DNA from 3 places in the Virgibacillus sp. GM2-2 genome. Region 2 is predicted to be linked to each of the others. Evidence: riboswitches for the same ligand, from Rfam matches in the RefSeq annotation. Region 2 holds a riboswitch; each other region holds the start of a gene.
What was found. A riboswitch is a leader RNA that binds a small molecule or an ion and turns the genes downstream of it on or off. The one in region 2 is predicted to bind S-adenosylmethionine.
Positions count from the first base shown of each region.

Region 1: it holds a riboswitch for S-adenosylmethionine, as region 2 does, so the genes downstream of both, metK (methionine adenosyltransferase) here and ACY9Z2_RS06675 (methionine ABC transporter ATP-binding protein) in region 2, are expected to answer to the same signal.
Region 3: it holds a riboswitch for S-adenosylmethionine, as region 2 does, so the genes downstream of both, ACY9Z2_RS02490 (hypothetical protein) here and ACY9Z2_RS06675 (methionine ABC transporter ATP-binding protein) in region 2, are expected to answer to the same signal.

Region 1 is NZ_JBUZWC010000023.1:8,809-13,083, reverse strand. It holds gene ytkD (RNA deprotection pyrophosphohydrolase) at 75-551, shown strand; gene pckA (phosphoenolpyruvate carboxykinase (ATP)) at 668-2,257, opposite strand; SAM riboswitch class I at 2,458-2,564, shown strand; gene metK (methionine adenosyltransferase) at 2,688-3,884, shown strand; gene ACY9Z2_RS17935 (gamma carbonic anhydrase) at 4,108-4,275, opposite strand, start outside.
Region 2 is NZ_JBUZWC010000004.1:50,937-55,211, forward strand. It holds gene ACY9Z2_RS06670 (methionine ABC transporter permease) at 1-634, opposite strand, end outside; gene ACY9Z2_RS06675 (methionine ABC transporter ATP-binding protein) at 624-1,655, opposite strand; SAM riboswitch class I at 1,776-1,888, opposite strand; gene ACY9Z2_RS06680 (thioredoxin family protein) at 1,965-2,276, opposite strand; gene ACY9Z2_RS06685 (toprim domain-containing protein) at 2,287-2,643, opposite strand; gene gcvH (glycine cleavage system protein GcvH) at 2,764-3,147, opposite strand; gene ACY9Z2_RS06695 (arsenate reductase family protein) at 3,177-3,536, opposite strand; gene ACY9Z2_RS06700 (hypothetical protein) at 3,623-3,799, shown strand; gene ACY9Z2_RS06705 (acyl-CoA dehydrogenase FadE) at 3,891-4,275, opposite strand, start outside.
Region 3 is NZ_JBUZWC010000001.1:559,093-563,367, reverse strand. It holds gene ACY9Z2_RS02500 (phosphotransferase family protein) at 1-590, opposite strand, end outside; gene ACY9Z2_RS02495 (metallophosphoesterase) at 699-1,811, shown strand; SAM riboswitch class I at 1,818-1,919, shown strand; gene ACY9Z2_RS02490 (hypothetical protein) at 1,992-2,195, shown strand; gene pruA (L-glutamate gamma-semialdehyde dehydrogenase) at 2,431-3,978, shown strand; gene ACY9Z2_RS02480 (GDSL-type esterase/lipase family protein) at 4,025-4,275, opposite strand, start outside.

The sequences.
Region 1 (4,275 bases), on a different contig from region 2:
TTATACTAGCTGCTTTAAAGGAACATAATAAGAGATAGACAATTTAATTAACGGGGAAAAAGGCAGCTGAAATAATGAATACATTTAGAGATTATTATAACAATGAGGTTAAATTAACATTTGAAGATCATTATTTTTCCAAAGAACCAAAGCATGTTTGGGTAATTTGTACGTATCAAAATCGTTGGCTACTAACTAATCATAAAGATCGAGGAATGGAATTTCCTGGTGGCAAGGTAGAACCAGGTGAAACAGCTGAAGATGCCGCAATACGTGAAGTAAAAGAAGAAACTGGCGGGTCAGTTGATCGGTTAGATTATGTTGGTCAATACTATGTTAAAGGCAAGGGCGGGACGGTAATAAAAAATGTTTATTTTGCTAACGTCAATAAACTCATTGAGCAGTCTACTTACTATGAAACCCATGGACCAGTCTTGTTAGATAACATACCTAAAAATGTCCGTAAAAACACAAAATACAGCTTTATTATGAAGGACGATGTTTTAACCTATTGTATGGAAAAAATTAAAAGTGAATATTTATCAAAGTAAACGTGTTTTCCTGAAGGGAGACACTTTCTTTGTTCAATTGTACATGCACTAGGTTACAATAGAGTAATATTCAAAAGGAAAAGCCAGCCTTTTGAGACTGGCTCTCTTCAATTATTTTAACCTTTATAAAGTGGACCCGCTTGAGCAATTTCCTTATCAGCTTGTGTGAAATTCTTAAAGTTTTCATGGAATTTCATTGCAAGCTTTTTCGCTTCCGCATCGTAAGCTTCTTTGTCAGCCCAAGTACTTCTAGGAACCAATACTTCGTCTGGAACACCAGGAACGTGCATTGGCGTTTCAAGACCGAAGACATCGTCCTTCGTAGTTTCAACAGTGTTTAACTCACCTTCAAGTGCTGCATGAACCATTGCTCGTGTATAGGAGAGTTTCATACGATTTCCGACACCATATGAACCACCAGTCCAACCGGTGTTCACTAAAAATACGTTTGTGTTAAATTGATCAATTTTTTCCCCAAGCATTTTTGCATAGGTCGACGGTGCTAGTGGCAAGAATGGTGAACCAAAGCAAGCTGAGAAAGTTGCTTGTGGCTCTGTCACGCCACGTTCTGTTCCAGCTAATTTACTTGTATAGCCACTTAAAAAGTGATACATTGCTTGTTCTTTTGTTAATTTACTGATCGGTGGTAGTGTACCAGATGCATCAGCTGTCAAAAAGATAATTGTATTTGGGTGACCAGCTACACTAGGTGTTACAATATTATCGATATTATCTAGTGGATATGCTGCACGTGTATTTTCCGTTAGAGATGTATCATCGTAATCTGGGATACGTGAATCTTTATCAAGAATTACATTTTCTAATACGGACCCAAATCGAATTGCGTTGTAGATTTGTGGTTCTTTTTCTTCTGATAGGTTGATACATTTTGCATAGCATCCACCTTCGATATTAAACACACCGTTTGGACTCCACCCATGCTCATCGTCCCCGATTAGTTTGCGATATGGGTCAGCCGATAGAGTAGTTTTTCCTGTACCAGAAAGTCCAAAGAATAATGCTACATCGCCCTCTTGACCAACGTTAGCAGAGCAGTGCATGGATAATACTTCTCGCTGTGGTAAAAGATAGTTCATAACAGAGAAAATTGATTTTTTAATTTCTCCTGCATATTCAGTACCACCAATTAAAATAATGCGTTTCTTGAACGAAACTAGGATAAAAGTTTCTGAATTAGTTCCATCAACTGCAGGATCAGCTTTAAAGGTTGGCGCTGATATAACAGTAAACTCTGGATTATGTGTTGATAATTCATCTTCTGTCGGCGTAATGAAAAGTTGACGCGCAAATAAATTGTGCCAAGCATATTCGTTAATTACTTGGATTGGCAAACGATACTTTTTGTCAGCACCTGCGAATCCTTTGAACTGAAAAAGTTCATCTTTTTCTTTTAAGTAATTAATTACTTTACCGTACAAATTATCAAAAGATGCTTCATCAATTTCCTGGTTTACTGCGCCCCAATCAATAAGATTTTCACACGATTCGTCACGGACAATGAATTTATCCTTTGGAGAACGTCCAGTATATTTTCCAGTAGTTGCTTGAATTGCGCCAGTTGCAGTTAATGTACCTTCATGACGATCTAAAATTCTTTCGACTAAACGAGGTACAGATAAATTTTTTTGTACATTTTTATTAGAAATTAGCTCCTGTAACAATGATGATTGTTCCACCGATTTCATGTATCATACCTACCTTTTGGATGGATTTTATTTTTTACAAAATAAGAAGTAATCAAGATTTTATAAATCTGTTTATTAGTATAACACATTCATAAAATTAATCCATACTATTATATTATTTTATTAAAGCTGTCATATAATGTTCGAAAAAAGTTGACATGATGAGGGGTTTTCGATACGATAAGTTTCGAGCGGATACTCTCTTATTTAGAGTCGGCGGAGGGACAGACCCGATGAAACCCAGCAACCATCACAAGTGTGAAAAGGTGCTAACCTGAAGCAAGGATGACTCCTTGAACAATAAGAGGAAATGGCCACAACACCTTTCCTCCTGAACAGGAAGGGCTTTTTTTGTTTTTAAGGACCTTGAACAATTGTACTATAACAAATAGAGTTCCGTAACACAATTATAAAGGGAGGATTTAGCCATATGGCTTCAAATCGTCGTTTATTTACATCTGAATCTGTCACAGAGGGACACCCAGATAAGATATGTGATCAGATCTCAGACGCAATTTTAGATGAAATTTTAAAGAAAGATCCAAATGCTCGAGTAGCATGTGAAACAACCGTAACAACAGGCTTAGTATTAGTATCTGGAGAAATCTCCACGAATACGTATGTTGATATTCCTGCTATTGTAAGACAAACAATTAAAGATATTGGTTATACACGTGCAAAGTTTGGCTTTGATGCAGATACTTGCGCAGTTTTAACTGCAATTGATGAACAGTCTGCTGATATTGCCGGCGGAGTAAATACTGCACTCGAGGCACGTCAAGGAAAAATGACAGATGATGAAATCGCTGCAATTGGTGCAGGAGACCAAGGTTTAATGTTTGGCTTCGCATGTGACGAAACGGATGAATTAATGCCGTTACCTATCGCTTTAGCACATAAACTAGCGAAACGTTTGTCAGATGTGCGTAAGGACGAAACACTAGCTTACCTACGCCCAGATGGAAAAACACAAGTAACTGTTGAATACGATGAAAACGATAAACCAGTTAAAGTAGATACAATTGTTATTTCAACGCAACACCATCAAGATGTGACGACAGAGCAAATTGAAAAAGATTTAATTGAACAAGTTATTCGTCCTGTCGTACCAGAAAATTTACTTGATGAATCAACAAAATACTTTATTAATCCAACTGGCCGATTCGTTATCGGTGGTCCTCAGGGTGATGCTGGATTAACTGGGAGAAAAATTATTGTAGACACGTATGGCGGATACGCACGTCATGGTGGTGGCGCGTTTAGTGGAAAGGACTCTACTAAAGTTGACCGTTCTGCTGCTTATGCAGCACGATACGTTGCCAAGAATATCGTTGCCGCTGACCTCGCTAAAACGTGTGAAGTACAATTAGCGTATGCTATCGGTGTAGCAGAGCCAGTATCGATTGCAATCAACACATTTGGCACTGGTAAAGTTAGTGAAGAAGCATTGGTTCAAGCTGTTCGTAAGTTATTTGATCTAAGACCAGCAGGAATCATTCGTATGCTAGATCTACAAAAACCAATTTTCCGTAATACATCTGCCTATGGGCACTTTGGTCGTACAGATATTTTGTTCCCTTGGGAAAAAACAGATAAATTAGAAGAGCTAAAAGCATTGACGAAATAAAATGAAGCGAAAGTATCCAGATTTGGATGCTTTCGCTTTTTCTTATCTTAAGAGCAAAGAAAGTATAAACGAAAAGCTGTCTAGCTCCAGCGCCCAGCAACTATCAAACTTCACACTCCTCCACTGCGATAAGTCAACATCGGCTCGTACCTCACCGTGTTTCCTTTATCTCATTTCGGGGTGCTCCAGTTTGTACGTTGCTAAACGGGCGCTTACGCTTTTCTTATAAAGATGTATGATGTTTATAGTATTGCCCTTTTTCAACATACGTCTTTCTCACACGTTCCATATCTTGATAGTCTTCATCCGTTAGTTCGCGAACAACTTTTGCAGGTCTTCCGAGCGCCAATGTATGAGGAGGAATTTTTTTGCCCGGTGGAACTAGGCTTCC
Region 2 (4,275 bases):
CAATGAACTGAAAAATAAATACAATAATGACAATTAATATGGTACAAACTAGTACAACGTCAAAATCATGTCGCTGAAATCCATAAAAATATGCATAGTTCCCGAGTCCCCCTGCACCGATTACACCAGCCATTGCTGTATAACCAATTAAGGCAATCGCCGTTACTGTTAATCCTGAAATAAGTGCTGGCATTGATTCTGGTAGCAATACGCGGAAAATAATTGTTTTTGTTTTTGCCCCCATTGCCTTGGCTGCCTCTACGACTCCTTTATCAACCTCCCTCAATGCTATTTCAACCAACCGTCCATAAAATGGTGCGGCTCCGATAATCAGTGCAGGCAATGCTGCATTTGGTCCACGGATGGTTCCAATTAAAAACTCGGTAAACGGGAATAATAATAAAATCAAAATAATAAACGGAATCGCTCTAAATATATTAACTAATGAAGCAACAATTAGGTTTACGAATTTATTTTGCCAAATGCCATCTTTCGCAGTTAAATATAAAAGTAACCCTAGAACCGTCCCCAAAATAAACGTTCCTATTAATGCCAAGATTGTCATGTAAAATGTTTCATACGTGGCAATCCAGAAATCCTGTACATCCAAATTTGGAAAAAAATTAGCTAGCATCGCGAAGCACCTCCACTTCAACTGAGGTCTGCTCTTTGATATACGTTACAGCTTGCTCCAATTCATTCTGATCACCAATCAATTGAACGAATAACGTTCCATAAGCCCCGCGCTGTGTTTGAGTTATTTTTCCTTGCAAGATATTGATGTCAATTTGATATTTCTTAGATAACTGACTGATAAGCGCTTGATTTGTTGTTTCACCAACAAAATGGAGTCGAACAATTTTACCCTGTTCGTAGCTTTCAATGATTTCCTGAACACTTTCATTTTCATCGCTTGAACCCATAACCTGTTCAACAAATTTCTTTGTAACCTGTTGTTTTGGACGTAAAAATATATCCAATACATCGCCTTGTTCCACAATCCTGCCATTTTCCATAACCGCTACTTGGTTACAAATTTTTCGAATCACATGCATCTCGTGTGTGATTAAAATAATCGTTAAGCCAAGCTTTTTATTGATGTCTACTAATAAGTCTAAAATGGAGTTGGTTGTCTCTGGATCTAGCGCTGACGTTGCCTCGTCACAAAGCAATATCTTTGGGTTATTTGCTAACGCTCTAGCAATACCTACACGTTGCTTTTGTCCCCCGCTCAATTGTGAAGGGTAGGCATTTTCGCGACCTGCTAGCCCAACTAATCGTATTAACTCTGTAACCCTTTCATCTCGCTCGCGTTTTGGAATGCCCGCTATTTCCAGTGGAAAGGCGATATTATCTTGAACCGTTCGTGACCACAAGAGGTTAAAATGCTGAAATATCATTCCTATTTCTTGTCTAGCCAAACGTAATTGCTTCGTGTTCAAAGCAGTTACTTCTTGGTCATCGATAACAACGCGACCACCTGTCGGCTCCTCGAGTCTGTTAAGTAGACGAACGAACGTACTTTTTCCAGCACCACTGTAACCAATGACACCAAATATTTCACCTTCCTTTATTTTCAACGACAAATCATCAACCGCATGAATGGCTGACTTGCCAGTACTAAATTGTTTACGTAATCCTTCGATCGAAATCATGACAAAACCTCCAATAAAACAGCTACTGAGCATTGATATTCTGCTCATTTTCTTCTTAACAACGCAAAAAACGCCTTTCTGTAAGAGAACAGAAAGACGTAAATAATTAGCCTTCACGTTCTCTCATCTTTCAAAGCCAAAGCTTCGCAGGAATTAGCACCTTTCAAACAATAATTTGTTTGAAGGTTGCCGCGGTTTCATAGGGCCAGCCCCTCCACCGCTCTTGATAAGAGAGTAAAAAGTATTTGGTTGTTAAAATCTATAAATCAAATCGTACCACCTGAATAAGCAGGTGTCAACAACTATTTTTTAAGTTGCAAAAAGTTTTGGCTCATATTTCATCAAATACGTATAGATATTTGGTATCGATTGAAATGCATACACTTTCTCTTTGATTTCATTTTCATCCTTTATTAGCAAACAAGGCACACTTTCCACCTGTGCATCCTGCATGAACGAAGGATATAACGAGGCGTTCATCTCGAGAAAAATCTCTTCTTTATGAACAGACTCAATCTGGTTTAACATCGATTTCGCCAAATGACAGGTACCACAAAACGGCGTATAAATATATAAAAAATAATGATCTTGCTTTAATTTTTCTTCTGTTATTGGTTGCAATGCAATCACCTTACGTCAAAAATATCGGGTTTACATTTATACGCTTACTAACTAACGCAGTCGCAAGCGCAGAAGCAGGAGTAGTTGCTACTTCGCGAAATTCGCTACTAACATAAATATGTTCTGCATGCGGAAGCTCTCTGGCCAATTGCTTACGAAGTTTTACTCCAGCACTGTCCTCATCCGCCAAAATATACACTTCTTTGTTATCTAAATCATACGTATCTAACAGCTCATCGAACTTGGCTACACCAAGTGTTCCATTCGTACAAATAATCGTAACGGGGTCTGTAATAATTTTTTCAATTTGCTTTTTATCTGTTAACCCCTCAACAATAATTACTTTGTCTGAATCAGGTGCAATCATGACATATCACTCCTCATGAATTCAAGCAAAAAACCTCTTACGATATCCTATGATGCGAATAAGGCTGACTACACTCCTTTTTTAAAAAGGAGTAAGCCAGCCAACCATTCATCTATTTAATTAATCTTCATTAGTCATTTCTTCGTATTTTTCTGCTGACATTAGGTTATCAAACTCACCTTCATCAGACGGTTCAACAACTACCATCCAAGCTTTTTCATATGGTGATTCGTTTACAAATTCTGGACTATCTTCAAGCTCTTCGTTAATTTCAACTACTTTTCCGCTAATCGGAGCATATAATTCAGAAACTGTTTTAACTGATTCAACGCTACCAAACGGTTCGTCAGCTTCAATTTCTTCTCCAACCTCTGGAAGCTCGACAAATACGATATCCCCTAGTTCAGATTGTGCGAAATCAGTAATTCCGATTCGTACTTTGCCATCTTCTTTTTTTACCCATTCGTGTTCCTCTGAATACAATAAGTCTTTTGGTAAGCTCATCTACAATCCCTCCAAGAATAATTAAACTGTTATTTTTTCCATGTATGATTAAAGATATCTTCTTTAAATCCAACGGTTACATTTTCACCATCTGTAGTGATTGGCCGCTTAATCAGCATGCCATCATTCGCAAGCAACTCTGCCATTTTTTCATTTGATGCATCAGTAATTTTTTCTTTGATGTTATTTTCGCGATAGCTTTTCCCACTTGTATTGAAAAATTTTTTGGCAGGAAGATCGCTTTTTTGCATCATTTCTAGCAGCGTTTCTTTTGATGGTGTTTCCTCAACAATATGTATACTAGTATAATCGATATTGTTATCATCTAGCCATTTTTTTGCCTTTTTACACGTACCACAATTAGGATACCAATAAAACGTTAATGCCACAAGTCTACCTCCTTTATTCTTACGTTGATTATAGCAAATATAGTGGCAGACGGTCGATGGAAATGCTGGAGATTATCGTGATGGATATGGTGGGTTCGGCAATTATTGGGGCTGTTCTGGCATTTCTGTGCGGTGGTTCGGCATTTATTGGAGTTGTTCCGGTATTTCTGTGCAGTGGTTCGGCATTTACTGGAGGTGGTCCGGCATTTCTGTACGGCAATTCGGCATTTATTGGATTGTCAGACAATCCAAGTATAGTGTGATCAGTTGGATCGTATGTATTTTTCTAGGCATTAGAACAAACATCATAAACAGAGCCGCAATCACATGACTGCGGCTCCTCTTTCACTAGACTTAAACTACATAACGCTCTTCTTCAATAATTTTCGCTGCGATTTCACGTTTCTTAGAAATCACGTCAGTTGGTGTGTGGCGAGTTAGTTTGCGTAATGATGATAACATCATGCGCAGGTTGTCACCTTTTTCAACTGCAATCAATGTTTCTTTTGCATCAGCTTCAATACGATTAAATGCTTCTTGAACATATACTTGCGTGTATAGAAGTTTTTGTTTATTTTTCTCTTCGCCAGATTTGTTAATTGCTTTTTCTGTACGAAGAATTGTTGCTTCCATGTTGTATACTTCGTTCGTCATATCAGCTAGATTCACAAGGATTTCCTGTTCATTCTCTAGTTTTTGCATGTATTTTTGTGCAGCTAATCCAGCACCAAGTAATACC
Region 3 (4,275 bases), on a different contig from region 2:
TGACTGTTCATTCGTGTGAAATTCCACAGTTTTTCAGTTAGCTCTTCCCCTAGCCAGTGACCCGTATGGCCGTCTATTAAAAATTCTTCCATAAACGAAAGAAACGTGTCAGGCGTTACCTTCATCGGTACGGTCACTTCTAAATTTTCATTGAAAAGTCCTGCTTGAGTAAATGTATTTTTTCTCATTTGAGCAAGCCAATAGCCTGTAGAATAGGCTGCTTTTTTCAAAAAAAGAGTATCGTTACTATACATCGTATCCTTCAGGTGTATCCCCTCTTTCCATTCCATGATGGAAAAGGATGCATTTCCTTGATAGTGACTATAATAGATTTCTGGAACAGGCAGTGACTCGTGCAACTTGGTGTGTAGTGCGCTCTCGAACCTACACTTCTTTTCATCACTAATTCGCAATACCAATGGTTTTTCACTAGAATTAATTTTTACTTTGTAATTTGTATTACTAAATCCCCCACTTAATAATTGAACAGATTCTAATTGCATGCCTGGCGAAAAATGGTGGATCATTTCTTCAAGTTCATGATTCGGAAGTGAATAAAGCGGTTTTACTCGTTCCCAGTTTTCCTTCATATTTCTCCTCCTCATTGGACTCAACCCTAAGTCTATCACTATTTCACTTTGCGGAATAGTGCGAAAGTATAGTAACCTATTGATAGATAATTAAAAGGGGAAATGACAGTGAAAAAAATCAATCAACTATCCATACCAACTAACGCAAGGGTAATCGTGATTTCGGATATTCACGGGGAGTTGGAGCTATTCAAAAGGCTATTAACAAAAGTAAATTTCAGCGAAGAAGATTACCTAATTATTAACGGTGATCTTTGTGAAAAGGGTCGTGACAGTATTGGGGTTGTAAATTATGTAATGGCACTGCAAGCTTCCAATGCTAACGTACATGTGACAGAGGGAAACTGTGATTCGATTGTTGAAAATCTACTAGTAGAGGATCCAAGGCTCATCCATTATGTTTTGAAACGTAGATCAATTATAGGCGAGTGGGCAGAAAAGATTGGTTTTGAAATCAATGAAGATACAGATGTTAAAGAACTAAAGGTAATTTTGCTGGAGCATTTCGGAAAAGAAATCACTTGGCTTATGGAACTTCCAACTGCAATTGAAACGCCAAACTATATCTTTGTTCACGCAGGAATTGAGGATGTGGAAGATTGGAAGGACACAGAGCGTGATTTAGCTATAGCGATGCCGACGTTTTTAGAAAAAACCCACCGCGCAGACAAATACGTAATTGTGGGCCACTGGCCAGTGGCAAATTATGCAACAGACGCACCAGCAAATAATCCAATTATCGATACCGATAAAAAAATCATTGCAATCGATGGCGGGAATGTGATTAAACCAACAGGACAATTAAACGCGTTTATTATCAAAACTGCTACAAACGGAGATGCATTTTCGAATACATATATGGACCATTTCCAAACACGTGAAGTGCAGGAAGATTTTCGTACCGAATCGGAAATGACGGGTGCCATTACGTATCCGCACTATGAAATTGTTCCTATTGAAACGGGCGATAGTTTTTCGCTTTGTAAGCAATTAGGGACAAATAAGCATTTTTACGTAAAAAACGAATATGTTAAACAACAGGAAGATGGAAACTATACCGTCAAAACAGACGTATCGTGTACGCAACTCCATGTCAAAAAAGGTGATATCGTTTCGATCGTGGATGATAGCTGTGAGGATTACACGTTGATAAAAAAAGATGGAAAAGAAGGTTGGGTTCGAAAAGACATTTTAGCGAATTTGTTGTATACTACAAATTAAGTGAATAGGTTATCAAGAGTGACTGAGAGATCTGGCTCAACGACGTCACAGCAACCTGCTTAAGCAAGGTGCTAACACCAGCAAAGTGTATGCTTTGGATGATAAGTCGGTAGGAGACCCCTTTATGCAATCCAAGCATAAAGGGGTTTTTATATATTTTTTTAAAAGGAGATGATTTTGGTGAAGCGAATTTTTGTGGAAAATGGAAAGGTAAGAGAATTAAGTGAGGAAGAGTTTGAAAAATTGCCTCCATCAACATCGGTGTCTGATATCGTAAAGGAAATGACTCCAGAAGAGATTGAAGCGTTTCATTGGGAACGATATGAAAGGTTTATTAAACCATTGATGGAACATAACCAGCGTGAGTTGAAGCGATTAAAATAATTCGCGCATTGTTATGGTCAAAACGCGCAGCAAACAAAATAAATCGATCAATAATCCATAGAAAACGCGCGACAGCACAATTGCTGCGCGTTTTCAATCTGTTCATGCGCGGTTATAACGCAGGTTCGATCGTTCTACTTTACATTATGCTCGATTTGCTAACTCTTCTATGTTTAATACATCCCAGAACGTGAAACACCTATTATAGAGTAACCATTTCAAGGAGGTAATCGAGTTGGTAGTACCGTTTAAACATGAACCGTTTACTGATTTTACAAATGAAGAAAATCGAAAAGCATATAAGATTGCATTGCGTGAGGTGGAGAACCGTTTAGGTAAGGATTATCCACTTGTAATTGGAGGAGAACGTGTTTTTACCGAAGACAAAATGACATCGGTAAATCCGTCAAATAAAGAACAAGTAATCGGATATGCTTCAAAGGCAACAAAGAAGCATGTAGATCAAGCGATGGAAAAAGCCCAGGAAGCTTTCAAGAAATGGCGAGGATTTACTCCAGAGGAACGAGCTGAGGTATTGTTCAAGGCAGCAGGAATTGTCCGACGCCGAAAACATGAGTTTTCAGCGACGATGTCTTTTGAAGCCGGGAAGCCATGGGGGCAAGCTGATGCCGATACCGCGGAAGGAATTGACTTTCTTGAGTATTATGGCAGACAAATAATTGAACTTGGTAAAGGTAAGGAAATTAACGATCGAGAAAATGAAAACAATACTTATTTCTATCAACCGATGGGGCCAGGTGTCGTAATCCCACCATGGAACTTTGCGTTTGCGATAGTTTGCGGGACAACTGTAGGGCCGGTTGTAGCAGGTAACCCTGTTCTGTTGAAGCCAGCTGAGGATACGCCAGTTATTGCATATATGCTAGTGGAAGCTTTAGAAGAAGCGGGCTTACCAAAAGGCGTAGTAAACTTTCTTACTGGCGATCCAAAAGAAATCGGTGATTATTTGGTTGACCACCCTGAAACCCATTTCATCAACTTTACAGGTTCACGTGGAACAGGAACACGTATTTATAAGCGTGCTGCTGAAGTCCAAGAAGGGCAAAACTTCTTAAAGCGAGCTGTTATAGAGATGGGTGGTAAGGATACGATTATCGTTGACGATAATGCTGATTTGGACTTGGCGGCTGAATCAATTGTCAACTCCGCATTTGGATTCCAGGGCCAGAAATGTTCGGCTTGTTCGCGAGCGGTGATTCACAAAGATGTTTATGACGAAGTGCTTGAAAAGTCAATCCAGCTTGCTAAGGACGTAACAGTTGGGAATCCAACGGAAGAAGATCCGTATATGAGTGCGGTTATTAACCAGAAGCAATTTGATAGAATTAAAGGATATATCGATACAGGAAAAGATGAGGGAAAGCTCGTATTTGGTGGTGAAACCGACGATTCGAAAGGGTACTTCGTCTACCCAACGATTTTCGCTGATGTTGATCCAAAAGCAACTATTATGCAGGAAGAAATTTTTGGACCAGTCGTTGGTTTTACTAAAGCAAAAGATTTTGATGAAATGTTAGATATCGCAAATAATACAGACTACGGATTGACTGGTGCAGTGATTTCGAATAACCGTGAGCATTTAAATAGAGCGCGGTATGAATTCCAAGTTGGAAATCTATATTTCAATCGTGGCTGCACAGCGGCTATTGTAGGATACCATCCGTTTGGCGGATTCAAAATGTCCGGCACCGACGCAAAAGCTGGTGGACCAGATTATTTATTAAACTTCCTTGAAGCGAAAACTGTATCGGAAATGATGTAAAAGAAATGGCAGCCTAGCTTAGCTGGGCTGCTTGATTTATGGGCAGTTACTCTAGCCCCAATACTTCCAAACCAATCTCAGCAAGCTTCATTTGCCCTTTGATAGTTGGATGGATGTCACCTTGAATTACATAAGCTGCTTGGTTTTGACCAAATGCGGTATAGGCATCAGCCAGTAATACATCATCGTAAGTTGCATTGTAATAAGCGGTTAGTCCAGCAAAATGATGATTTATACTAGGTAGAATCTGTATTCCAACCGTATGCAATGGATCCTCCACCTGGAATGGATTATAAA